3 regions of the Streptomyces sp. NPDC046727 genome follow, and region 1 is predicted to be linked to each of the others. Evidence: riboswitches for the same ligand, from Rfam matches in the RefSeq annotation. Region 1 holds a riboswitch; each other region holds the start of a gene.

Evidence for each region. Region 1 has a riboswitch for thiamine pyrophosphate ahead of thiO (glycine oxidase ThiO). Riboswitches for the same ligand answer to the same signal wherever they lie in the genome.
Region 2: another riboswitch for thiamine pyrophosphate. It lies ahead of thiC (phosphomethylpyrimidine synthase ThiC); the one in region 1 lies ahead of thiO (glycine oxidase ThiO).
Region 3: another riboswitch for thiamine pyrophosphate. It lies ahead of ABZ937_RS20440 (thiamine ABC transporter substrate-binding protein); the one in region 1 lies ahead of thiO (glycine oxidase ThiO).

Annotation. Positions count from the first base shown of each region.
Region 1 is NZ_JBEYYR010000033.1:48,876-53,122, forward strand. Features, by position in the region: gene ABZ937_RS32000 (thiazole synthase) at 1-527, opposite strand, end outside; gene thiS (sulfur carrier protein ThiS) at 531-755, opposite strand; gene thiO (glycine oxidase ThiO) at 752-1,930, opposite strand; TPP riboswitch at 1,928-2,039, opposite strand; gene ABZ937_RS32015 (hypothetical protein) at 2,093-2,443, shown strand; gene ABZ937_RS32020 (FAD-dependent oxidoreductase) at 2,476-3,708, shown strand; gene ABZ937_RS32025 (Rv2175c family DNA-binding protein) at 3,773-4,138, shown strand.
Region 2 is NZ_JBEYYR010000023.1:86,252-90,498, reverse strand. Features, by position in the region: gene ABZ937_RS26240 (hypothetical protein) at 1-15, shown strand, start outside; gene thiC (phosphomethylpyrimidine synthase ThiC) at 112-1,896, opposite strand; TPP riboswitch at 1,889-2,066, opposite strand; gene ABZ937_RS26230 (YibE/F family protein) at 2,147-3,568, shown strand; gene ABZ937_RS26225 (SsgA family sporulation/cell division regulator) at 3,663-4,100, opposite strand; gene ABZ937_RS26220 (IclR family transcriptional regulator C-terminal domain-containing protein) at 4,198-4,247, opposite strand, start outside.
Region 3 is NZ_JBEYYR010000015.1:125,562-129,808, reverse strand. Features, by position in the region: gene ABZ937_RS20450 (oxidoreductase) at 1-118, shown strand, start outside; gene rlmN (23S rRNA (adenine(2503)-C(2))-methyltransferase RlmN) at 278-1,384, shown strand; TPP riboswitch at 1,408-1,516, shown strand; gene ABZ937_RS20440 (thiamine ABC transporter substrate-binding protein) at 1,589-2,662, shown strand; gene ABZ937_RS20435 (iron ABC transporter permease) at 2,701-4,247, shown strand, end outside.

The DNA of each region.
Region 1 (4,247 bases):
TGCTCCACGATCAGCTGGAAGTTGTGGGGGTTGCGGATGCCCAGCCCGGACCCGATCGGGGAGCCGAGCGGCATCACGGCGGCGCACCCCACGTCCTCCAGCTTGCGCGCGAGCACAGGGTCGTCGTTCGTGTACGGCAGCACCGTGAAGCCGTCGTCGACCAGCGTCTCCGCCGCCTCCAGCAGCTCCACCGGGTCCGGCAGCAGCGTCCGCTCGTCGGCGATGACCTCCAGCTTGATCAGGTCGGTACCGAGCGCCTCCCGGGCCAGCCGGGCGGTCAGCACGGCCTCACCCGCGGTGAAACAGCCCGCCGTGTTCGGCAGCACCCGGATGCCGAGCTGCTCCAGCACCGACAGCACCGAACCGTGCACGGAGGGGTCCACCCGGCGCATCGCGACCGTCGTCAGTTCCGTGCCGGAGGCGACCAGCGCCCGCTCCAGCACCTCCAGGCTGGGCGCCCCGCCCGTGCCCATGATCAGCCGGGACGAGAAGGTCAGCCCACCGAGGACCAGGGGATCGTCGGCCATGGCTCAGCCCCCCTGCACGGCGGTGAGGACTTCGACCCGGTCGCCGTCGGCGAGGGCGGTCGTCGCCCACTGCCCGCGCGGGACGACGGTCTCGTTGACGGCGGCGGCCACCCCGCGCGGTGCCGCGGTCAGGGTCCGCACCAGCGCGTCCAGCGCGGTGCCGGGCGCGACCTGGCGGGGTTCGCCGTTGACGGAGACGGTGACGGAGAGGTTGGCGGAGAGGTTCATGCGGGCTGCTCCAGCTTGTCCGTCGTGTGCATGAGCGCGGCGCCGAACCGCCGCGGGGTGAACGGGCGTGCCTCCTCGGGGAGTTCACCGGTGACCAGCGCGTGCGCCAGCACGTCTCCGGTGACCGGGGTGAGCAGCACCCCGTTGCGGTAGTGCCCGGTGGCCAGCAGCAGCCCGGCCAGGCCGGACGGGCCGAGCAGCGGCGCGTTGTCGGGGGAGCCGGGGCGCAGCCCGGCCCGGGTCTCGGTGAGCGGCAGCTCGGTGATGCCGGGCACCAGCTCGTGGGCGTCGCGCAGCAGCTCGTACACGCCCCCGGCGGTGACCGTCGTGTCCCAGCCCAGCTCCTCGCTGGTGGCGCCGACGACCAGTTCGCCGTTCTCCCGGGGCACCAGGTAGACATGGCTGCCGCGCACCACGGCCCGCACGGTCCGGCTCAGGAACGGCGCGTACCGGCGCGGCACGGTCAGCCGCAGCACCTGCCCCTTGACCGGCCGCACCGGGGGCAGCAGCTCGTCCGGCACGCCCGTGAGCCGCCCGCTCAGGCTCCCGGCCGCGAGCACCACCTGCTCGGCGCGCAGCGCGGTGCCGTCCGCCGTGGTGACCCCGACGGCACGGTCCCCCGCCACGTCCAGCCGCTCGGCCCAGTCGCGGTGGAACACCACCCCGGACCGCTCGCACGCGGCCACCAGGGCCGCCGCCAGCCGGCGCGGGTCGATCTGGTGGTCGCCGTCGACCCGCAGCCCGCCGCGCACCCCCGGCGCGAGCATCGGCTCAAGGCGCCGGCAGTCCCGCCCGGACAGCCACTCCGACTCCAGGCCCGAGCGCTGCTGCAGCGCGTGCAGTTCGCGCAGGTGGGCGCGGTCGTCGGCGTCGAGCGCGACGGCGAGGGTGCCGCAGCGGCGGTAGCCGAGGTCGTGCCCGGTCAGTTCGGTCAGCTCGGCCGCGAACTCCGGGTAGCGGCGGGCCGACTGCAAGTTCAGGGCGAGCAGGGTCTCCTCGCCGTAGTGCAGTTCGGTGACCGCGGCCAGCATCCCGGCCGCGACCTGCGCGGCCCCGCCCCCGGGCTCGGGGTCCACCACGGCCGTGGCGAACCCGCGCTGCGCCGCGCGCCAGGCCGTGACCAGGCCGATGATTCCGCCCCCGATGACGAGGACGTCGGACGTACGTGACGACATGGGCGTCCAGCCCCTCCCTTCGCCGGCATGACCCGGATCAGGTTCGTACGGTCGGAGGCCGCCAGCCTCCCTCTCAGCCCGGTGCGTCCGGGCTCCCGCGAGTGCTTGTACGGTGGCCACCCTAGCCCGCCCCCCTCCTCACCCGTAAGGGAGCCCTGCTTCATGGCCCGGTCGCTCGACGGACTGATCCTCGCCCCCGTGGCGGACCAAGCCCCAGGTCAGGTGGGCACCCGCACCCGGTTCGCGTACCACGAGAAGGACGGCGGGATCTGGGCCGAGTACGCCGGCGGCGACGTCGTGCGCGGTCATCTGGTCGGCACCCGCGAGGGCGACCGGCTCGACTTCCGCTACGTCCAGCTGAAGACCGACGGCTCGACCTCCTCGGGGCACTGCATGTCCACCGTCACGGAACTGCCGGACGGGCGCGTGCGGCTCGACGAGACCTGGGAGTGGGAGTCCCAGCCCGGCTCCGGGACGAGCGTTGTGGAGCAGGTCACCGAGCACGCCCCCTGACTGACGGATCATCAATTGTCTATGGTGATCGGGTGAGCGAGCAGACAGCGCAAGAGGGCACGTCACCGGGGCGGCGCGTGGTCGTCGTCGGCGCGGGCATGGCCGGGGTGCAGACCGCGGTCGCCCTGCGGGAGCGGGGCTTTCCGGGCCCCGTGACCGTCATCGGCGCCGAGCCGCACCAGCCGTACGACCGGCCGCCGCTGTCGAAGGCCGTGCTGCTCGGCAAGGCCGAGGACTCCGCCTTCGACGTGGACTTCGAGTCCCTCGGGGTCGAGCTGCGGCTCGGCTGCGAGGTGCGGGGCCTCAGGCCCGCCGCGCACGAGCTGGACACCGAGGCCGGTCCGGTGCCGTACGACGTCCTGGTCCTCGCCACCGGCGCCGAACCGATCACCCTGCCCGGCACCGAGGGCGTGCCCGGTGTGCATCTGCTGCGCACCCTGGACGACGCCGAACGGCTGCGGCCCGTGCTCGCCCGGCAGCACGACATCGTGGTCGTGGGCGCCGGCTGGATCGGCGCCGAGTTCGCCACCGCCGCCCGCGAGGCCGGCTGCGCGGTGACCGTCGTGGAGGCCGCCGAACGCCCGCTGGCCGGCGCCCTGCCCGCCGAGGTCGCCGCACCCATGGCCGCCTGGTACGCCGACGCGGGCGCTCAGCTGCGCCTGCACGCGCGCGTGGAGCGCGTCGAGCCCGGCGAGGTGGTGCTCGCCGACGGCGCCCGGCTGCCCGCGGGCGCGGTCGTCGTCGGTATCGGCGCCCGCCCCGCCACCGCCTGGCTCGCGGGCTCCGGCATCGAGCTGGGCGCGCACGGCGAGGTCCTCGCCGACGCCCGTCTGCGCACCTCCCTGCCGGACGTGTACGCCGTCGGCGACTGCGCGTCGTTCCCGTCGGCCCGCTACGGCGAGCGGCTCCTCGTCCACCACTGGGACAACGCCCTGCAGGGGCCGCGCACGGTCGCCGCGAACATCCTCGGCGAGACCGACGTGGTCTACGACCCGGTGCCGTACTTCTGGTCCGAGCAGTTCGGCCGCTTCGTGCAGTACGCCGGCCACCACCCCGCTGCCGACCGCCTGGTCTGGCGCGGCGACCCGCAGGGCCCGTCCTGGACGGTGTGCTGGCTGCGCGAGGACCGCCTGGTGGCCCTCCTGGCGGTGGGCCGCCCCCGCGACCTGGCCCAGGGCCGCCGCCTGATCGAGGCGGGCCGCGCCATGGATCCCGAGGCCCTGGCGGACCCGGCACGGCCCCTGAAGGACGCCACGGCGGACTAGCACACCCTCCCACCTGGACCTGCCTGACTTCCGACTGTCAGTGGGGGATGGCAGGCTAGTTCCCGTGACCGAGATTGACGCAAAGATTGATGCTCTCGTCCCCGCCTGGCTCACCCTCCCCGACATCGCCGAGATGCTCGACGTCGAGGTGACACGTGTGCGGCAGCTGGTCAAGGAGGGCCAGCTCATCGCCGTACGCCGAGGTGAGAACCGGGCGCTGCACGTCCCCGCCGCCTTCATCGACGGGGACAAGGTCGTCAAGGGCCTGTCCGGGACCCTGACGCTCCTGCGGGACGACGGCTTCACGGTCGAAGAGATGATCGAGTGGCTCTTCACCCCCGACCCGACCCTGCCCGGCACCCCCGCGCAGGCCCTGAGCGAGAATCGCGGCACGGAGGTGAAGCGCCGCGCCCAGGCGCTCGCCGTCTGAGCCGACCCGCACCAGGAGGTGGCGTGCGGCCCCCACCACCTGCGCCCCGGCGACATCGTCCTGGTGGGCCCCGAGGAGCCGGCCGGTCCGCCCCTGCGGGAACGCGTGG
Region 2 (4,247 bases), on a different contig from region 1:
CACCGGCCCGAGTGACCGGGCCCTGCTCCGAGCAGCCCCGTCTCATGCCCCCGTGCCGCCCCAGCCGCCCGCCTACGGGACGGCCGGCGCGGCGAGTTCACCGTGCGCGAGTCAGTCGGCGATCGGCAGATACACCCGGTTGCCGGCAGCCGCGAACTCCTTCGACTTCTGTGCCATGCCCTGCTCGATCTCGGCCCGGCTGCCACCGTGCTCCCGCCGGATGTCCTGCGAGATCTTCATGCTGCAGAACTTCGGACCGCACATGGAGCAGAAGTGGGCCGTCTTGGCGGGCTCGGCCGGCAGGGTCTCGTCGTGGAACTCCCGTGCCGTGTCCGGGTCCAGGGCGAGGTTGAACTGGTCCTCCCACCGGAACTCGAAGCGGGCGTCGGACAGCGCGTCGTCCCACTCCTGCGCGCCGGGGTGCCCCTTGGCGAGGTCCGCGGCGTGCGCGGCGATCTTGTAGGTGATGACGCCGGTCTTGACGTCGTCCCGGTTGGGCAGGCCCAGGTGCTCCTTGGGCGTGACGTAGCAGAGCATCGCCGTGCCCCACCAGGCGATCATCGCGGCACCGATGCCGGAGGTGATGTGGTCGTACGCCGGCGCGATGTCCGTGGTCAGCGGGCCGAGCGTATAGAACGGAGCTTCATCGCAGATCTCCTGCTGAAGGTCGATGTTCTCCTTGATCTTGTGCATCGGGACGTGCCCGGGGCCCTCGATCATCGTCTGTACGTTGAAACGCTTGGCGATGCGGTTGAGTTCCCCGAGCGTCTTCAACTCCGCGCACTGCGCCTCGTCGTTGGCGTCCGCGATCGAGCCCGGGCGCAGGCCGTCGCCCAGCGAGTACGTGACGTCGTAAGCGGCGAGAATCTCGCACAGCTCTTCGAAGTTCTCGTACAGGAACGATTCCTTGTGGTGCGCCAGGCACCACGCGGCCATGATCGAGCCGCCACGCGAGACGATGCCGGTCTTGCGGTTGGCGGTGAGCGGGACGTACGGCAGCCGGACGCCCGCGTGGACGGTCATGTAGTCCACGCCCTGCTCGGCCTGCTCGATGACGGTGTCCTTGTAGATCTCCCAGGTCAGGTCCTCGGCCCTGCCGTCGACCTTCTCCAGGGCCTGGTAGAGCGGCACCGTGCCGATGGGCACGGGGGAGTTGCGCAGGACCCACTCGCGGGTGGTGTGGATGTTCCGGCCGGTGGACAGGTCCATGACCGTGTCGGCGCCCCAGCGGGTCGCCCAGGTCATCTTCTCGACCTCCTCCTCGATGGAGGACGTCACCGCGGAGTTGCCGATGTTGGCGTTCACCTTCACCAGGAACCGCTTGCCGATGATCATCGGCTCGATCTCCGGGTGGTTGACGTTGGCCGGGAGCACGGCCCGGCCCGCCGCGATCTCCTCGCGGACCACCTCGGGCGAAACGTTCTCCCGGATGGCCACGTACTCCATCTCCGGCGTGATCTCGCCTCGGCGGGCGTACGCGAGCTGCGTCACCGCCTGGCCACCGCGACCCCGTCGCGGCTGGCGCGGGCGTCCGGGGAAGACCGCGTCCAGGTTCCGCAGCCCGCCGCGCGGCGAGGTGTGCTTGATCCCGTCGTCCTCGGGACGAACCGGACGGCCCGCGTACTCCTCGGTGTCGCCGCGGGCGATGATCCAGTTGTCCCGCAGCGGCGCCAGGCCCCTGCGGACGTCCGTGTCGACGAGTGGATCGGTGTACGGGCCCGATGTGTCGTACAGCGTGACCGACTGCCCGTTGGTGAGGTGCACCTGGCGGACCGGCACCCGCATGTCGGGGCGCGAGCCCTCGACGTACGCCTTGTGCCAGCCGATGGACTTCCCGGCCTCCTGGGACTTCTCGTCCTGAACGGAGGCAGGCGTGCGTGCGTCCTTGTTGGTCATGAGACCTACTCCCTACGCCGGCATTACCCGGTAACAGGTTCGGCGGTCGACGCAGCGGATTCCGTCTGCCGACGTTTCCTGTGGAACATCGCTCGTTCCACGTGAAACATCGCGTCTACGGAGGTCAGCGCCCTCTCAGCCCGGTGCTCCGAGCTCCCGCGTGTGCAAAGGTGCCTCCACGCTAGCGTTATTTGTGGCGCGGTGAACAGTGGGCCCCCACCGTTCTTGCGATGATCGGGCGGTGACCAGGATGGAGCAGTACCCCCACCAGCCGCCCGAGCCGCTCCGCCGAGCGGGCTCGGGCGAAGGCGTCGGACACGGCCACGGAGCCCCTGAGGGCGGCCGTGAACCTGGGCACGGGCCGGGGCACTCGCACGGCCACACTCACAGTCACGGCCCCGCCGCCCCCGTCTCCAAGCACCTGCGCAAGGTCATCGCCGCGATCCTGGTCCCCTTCACCGCGGCGGTCCTGGTCGGGCTCGTGGTGCTCTGGCCCGGAGAGGCACCGTCGCACAAGCGCACCGGCGTCGGCTTCGACCGGCAGACCCAGCAGGCAACGGTCACCCGGGTCGTAGAGGTCAGCTGCAAGTCGGTGAACGCCTCCGGCGTCCCCCCGACCGGGGACACCTCCACCGCCGAAGGCACATCGGCGCAGCAGGAGGCCAACGGCACCTGCAAGAAAGCGACCGTCCGGGTCGACACCGGCAAGGACAAGGGCCGTACCTTCACCGAGGTCGTGCAACCTGACCAGTCGCGGCAACTGCACCAGGGCGAGAAGGTCGTGGTCGCCTACGAGCCCTCGGCCCCCAAGGAACTGCAGTACGCGGTGACCGATGTGAACCGGCAGTTCCCCATGTCGCTGCTCGCGGGGATCTTCGCCGTGGCCGTGGTCGTGGTGGGCCGGCTGCGTGGTGTCATGGCGCTGATCGCGCTGGCCGTGAGCTTCCTGGTGCTGACGCTGTTCATCCTGCCGGCGATCCTGCAGGGGGCGAACCCGCTGGTGGTGGCCGTGGTCGGATCGAGCGCCATCATGCTGATCGCGCTGTACATGTGTCACGGACTGTCGGCCCGTACGTCGGTGGCGGTGCTCGGCACGCTGATCTCGCTCCTGCTGATCGGTGTGCTCGGCTCACTGTTCATCGGCTGGGCCGCGCTGACCGGCAACACGGACGACAACACCGGCCTGATCCACGGCCTGTACCCGTCGATCGACATGAGCGGTCTGCTGCTGGCCGGCGTCATCATCGGTTCGCTCGGCGTCCTGGACGATGTGACGGTGACCCAGACGTCGGCGGTCTGGGAACTGCACGAGGCCAACCCCTCGATGGGCTGGCGCGGGCTGTACCGGGCGGGCATCCGCATCGGCCGCGACCACATCGCGTCCGTGGTCAACACGCTCGTGCTCGCCTACGCCGGTGCCGCGCTGCCGCTCCTGCTGCTGTTCTCGATCGCGCAGAGCAGCGTCGGGACCGTGGCCAACAGCGAGCTGGTGGCCGAGGAGATCGTGCGCACGCTGGTGGGCTCGATCGGTCTGGTCGCCTCGGTCCCGGTCACCACGGCGCTGGCCGCGCTGGTCGTGTCGGCCGACCGGCCCGGCCCGGACGGCAGGGCGCCGGCCGGGGCCCAGCCCGCGCCCGCGCGGGGCGGGCGGGGGCGGCGCCGGAAGCGGTGAGTGCGGCGGGGGCGGGCGCCCGCCCCCTGCAGAAGCGTTCCTGCACGGTTCCACGTGGCACGGCGGAGCGTCCAGTGTCACTTGCCGTAACGCTTCAGCCGGCGCTCTGCTCCTCGGCCAGGATGCGGTCCAGAGCCTCGTCGAGATGGGCGTCGAAATCAGCGAGCGCACCCTCCTGACCGAGCGGCACGAGCTTGTCCGTGCGGTCGAGGAAGGCCACGAGCGGTGGCGCCGACGAGCGGAACAGGGCCTGGTCGCCACCGACCTGAAGCCGGATCAGCACCTCGCCCAGCACCTCGGAATCGGCGGGGGCGATGCGCACATCGCCCTCCCCGCACGGGCGGCCGACCCCGTCGATCAGCAGCTCCCGCCCGAAGGCCCAGGTCACCGGGGCATCACCGGGCAGATGAAAGGTGAGCCGCACGGCATAGGGATCACTTGTCTCGTAGCACAACTCCACCGGGATACGGAAGGAGAGATCCTCCGACACGAGAAAGCTCATCATGACTTCTGCTTGTACGGACTCGCGCATCGCCTACCCCGATATGACATCGACTGGCCGGGATTGATCCCTCTGACCGTGGTCAAATCTTGCTGAACGTACACGGCAGATCACAAGGAGTAAGATTTCAGATACTGATAGAGAGCGCGAGAGCCCCCAGGTGCCGCCCGATCTCCG
Region 3 (4,247 bases), on a different contig from region 1:
ACGCGTCACCGAAGCTCACGAAGTCGCCGATCTGGCTCTCTTCCTCGCCTCCCCGCTCGCCGGCAACATCACAGGAGCCGAGTTCACCATCGATGGCGGCCAGGTCAAGACATTGTGATCTCTTGCCCCTGCCTGCACACCCGGTTGCCGAGCGCCGGGCGGTAGGGATCGAAAGATGGCGCCGTGACCTGGTCCTACAGGGTGACGACCACCGATGACAGTCGTCCGGAGCGACAGCTCCAGGTCACCCATGTGGATCTGCGACACTGGTACAGCCATGCCTAAGCCCGGAGAACTCACTTTCGTCGCCCCGCGCGGAGCCAAGAAGCCGCCGCGGCATCTCGCCGACCTCACGCCCGCCGAGCGCAAGGACGCGGTGGCCGGGATCGGTGAGAAGCCGTTCCGTGCCAAGCAGCTCTCGCAGCACTACTTCGCGCGGTACGCGCACGACCCGGAGCAGTGGACCGACATTCCCGCCGGTTCGCGTGCCAAGCTCCAGGAAGCCCTGTTCCCGGAGCTGATGACCGTCGTCCGGCATCTGTCCACCGACGAGGGGACCACCCGCAAGACGCTGTGGCGGCTGTTCGACGGCACGCTGGTCGAGTCCGTGCTGATGCGGTATCCGGACCGGGTCACCATGTGCATCAGCTCGCAGGCCGGATGCGGGATGAACTGCCCGTTCTGCGCGACCGGGCAGGCGGGGCTGGACCGGAATCTGTCCACCGCCGAGATCGTCCACCAGATCGTCGACGGCATGCGGGCCCTGCGGGACGGCGAGGTGCCGGGCGGGCCCGCGCGACTGTCCAACATCGTCTTCATGGGCATGGGCGAGCCGCTCGCCAACTACAACCGGGTCGTGGGTGCCATCCGGGCCCTCACCGATCCCGCGCCCGACGGCCTCGGGCTCTCGCAGCGAGGGATCACGGTCTCGACCGTCGGGCTCGTGCCGGCCATCCACCGGTTCGCCGACGAGGGCTTCAAGTGCCGGCTCGCGATCTCCCTGCACGCCCCCGACGACGAGCTGCGCGACACCCTCGTCCCCGTGAACACGCGGTGGAAGGTGCGCGAGGTGCTGGACGCCGGGTTCGAGTACACCGAGAAGAGCGGTCGCCGGCTGTCCATCGAGTACGCGCTCATCCGGGACATCAACGACCAGGCGTGGCGGGGGGACCGGCTCGGGCGGCTGCTCAAGGGCAAGCCCGTGCACGTCAACCTCATTCCGCTGAACCCGACTCCGGGGTCCAAGTGGACCGCGTCGCGGCCCGAGGACGAGAAGGCGTTCGTCGAGGCCATCGCCGCGCACGGGGTGCCCGTCACCATCCGGGACACCCGCGGTCAGGAGATCGACGGAGCCTGCGGTCAGCTCGCGGCCACCGAGCGGTAATCTGACCGGGTCCACATATCTTCATATTCCGACAGGGGAGCGCCACAGCGCTGAGAGTGCGGCGGACAGGGCCGCAGACCCTCTGAACCTCGCCCAGGTCATTCTGGGTAGGAAGTTCGGTCATCACTCATGCTGTTGCGCCCTGCCCGGGTCCGTCCCGGGCAGGGCCGCGTTCTTCCTGGCCAACCCCAGGAGGACACTCACATGCACACCAAGACCCTCGTGGCTGCGGCGGTCGGCCTCGGCCTGATCACCTTGTCCGCGTGCGGATCGACGGACGGCAAGGGCTCCGCGGACTCCAAGACCGTGACCCTCGTCAGCCACGACTCGTGGTTCGTGTCCAAGAACGTGCTCAAGGACTTCGAGAAGCAGTCCGGGTACAAGGTCAGGGTCCTGCCGACCGGCGACGCCGGGCAGGCCGTCAACAAGGCCATCCTCACCAAGGACAACCCGCAGGGCGACGTCTTCTTCGGCGTCGACAACACCCTGCTGTCCAGGGCTCTCGACAACGGGCTGTTCCAGTCCTACGAGGCGAAGGGGCTCGGCACGGTCGGGGCCGCCTACCAGCTCGACAAGGACAAGCACAGGGTCACCCCGGTCGACTACGGCGACATCTGCGTCAACTACGACAAGGCCTGGTTCAGCGAGCACAAGCTGACCCCGCCGCAGTCCTTCGCCGACCTCGCCAAGCCCGCGTACAAGAACCTCCTCGTCACCGAGAACGCGGCCGCCTCCTCGCCCGGCCTCGGCTTCCTGCTCGGCAGCGCGGCGCAGTTCGGCGACGAGGGCTGGCAGGGCTACTGGAAGAAGCTCAAGGACAACGGCGTCAAGGTCGTCGACGGCTGGGAACAGGCCTACCGCCAGGAGTTCTCCGGCTCGTCCGAGGGGAAGAAGGCCGGCGGCGACCGGCCGCTCGTGGTGTCGTACGCCTCCTCCCCGCCCGCCGAGGTGATCTACGCCAAGAAGCGGCCCAGCACCGCCCCGACCGGCGTCGCGACCGGCACCTGCTTCCGGCAGATCGAGTTCGCCGGGCTGCTGAGCAACGCGAAGAACACCGAGGGCGGCAAGGCGTTCATCGACTTCCTGCTCTCCAAGGAGTTCCAGCAGGACATGCCGCTGAACATGTTCGTGTACCCGGTCGTGAAGGGGGCCGCCGTGCCCGCCGACTTCACCGAGTACGGGCCGGCCGCCAAGGATCCCGAGACCATGGCCCCGGACAAGATCGCCGCCAACCGCGACCAGTGGGTCAAGTCGTGGACCTCGCTCGTACTGAAGTAGCCGGCACCCGGCGGGGAAACGCGGCGCGGCTCGGGCTCATGGCCCTGCCCGTCGCGTTCTTCGCGCTGTTCTTCGCCTGGCCCGTGGCCGCGATCGTCGCGCGCGGGCTGAAGGCGGACGGCGCCTGGCAGTTCGGGCGGATCGCGGACGTCGTCACCCAGCCGGACCTGAGGCACGTGCTGTGGTTCACCACCTGGCAGGCGCTCGCCTCCACCGCGCTGACCCTGCTCCTCGCGCTGCCCGCCGCGCATGTCTTCGCCCGCCTCGACTTCCCGGGCAAGCGGCTGCTGCGGGCCGTGGTCACGGTCCCCTTCGTCCTCCCGACCGTCGTCGCCGGCAGCGCCTTCCTGGCGCTGGTCGGCCGGGGCGGCCTGCTGGACGAGGTGTGGGGAGTACGGCTGGACACCACGGTGTGGGCGATCCTGCTCGCCCACGTCTTCTTCAACTACGCGGTCGTCGTACGGACCGTCGGCGGGCTGTGGGCCCAGCTCGACCCCCGGCAGGAGGAGGCCGCGCGGATGCTGGGCGCCTCGCCGCTGACGGCCTGGCGGAAGGTGACCCTGCCCGCGCTCGCGCCCGCCGTGGCCGCCGCCGCGCTGATGGTGTTCCTGTTCACCTTCACCTCCTTCGGCGTCGTGCAGATCCTCGGCGGGCCCACCTTCTCCACCCTCGAAGTGGAGATCTACCGGCAGACCTCCGAGGTCTTCGACCTGTCCACGGCCGCCGTCCTCACCCTCGTCCAGTTCGTCGCGGTCGGCGCGATCCTCGCCGTGCACGCCTGGACGGTACGGCGCCGGGAGACCGCCCTGAGGCTGGTGGACGCCTCCGTCACCGCCCGCCGGCCGCGCGGCGCCGGGCAGTGGGCGCTGCTCGCCGGGGTCCTCGGCACCATCGCCCTGCTGCTGGTCCTGCCGCTCGCCGTCCTCGTCCGCCGCTCGCTCGACGCGCCCGGCTTCGGCTACTACCGGGCGCTGGCCGACGCGGACGGCGGTACGTTCCTGGTGGCGCCCCTGCACGCCGTGTGGACCTCGCTGGAGTACGCCGTCGCCGCCACCGCCATCGCCGTGGTGATCGGAGGGCTCGCCGCCGCCGCGCTGGCCCGCCGGGACGCGGGCCGCCTGGTGCGCGGTTTCGACGCGCTGCTGATGCTGCCGCTCGGCGTCTCCGCCGTGACCGTCGGCTTCGGCTTCCTGATCGCCCTCGACAAGCCGCCGCTGGACCTGCGCCAGTCGTGGATCCTGGTGCCGCTCGCCCAGGCGCTGGTCGGCGCCCCCTTCGTCGTACGGACCATGCTGCCCGTGCTGCGCGCGGTGGACGTACGCCTCAGGGAGGCCGCCGCCGTGCTCGGGGCCGGGCCCTGGCGGGTGTGGCGGGAGGTGGACCTGCCGCTGGTGCGGCGCGCGCTGCTGGTCGCCGCCGGGTTCGCGTTCGCCGTGTCGCTGGGGGAGTTCGGCGCGACCGTGTTCATCGCGAGGCCGGACAACCCGACCCTGCCGGTCGCCGTGGCCCGGCTGCTCAGCCGCCCCGGCGATCTCAACTACGGCCAGGCGATGGCCCTTTCGACCATTCTGATGGTGGTGTGCGC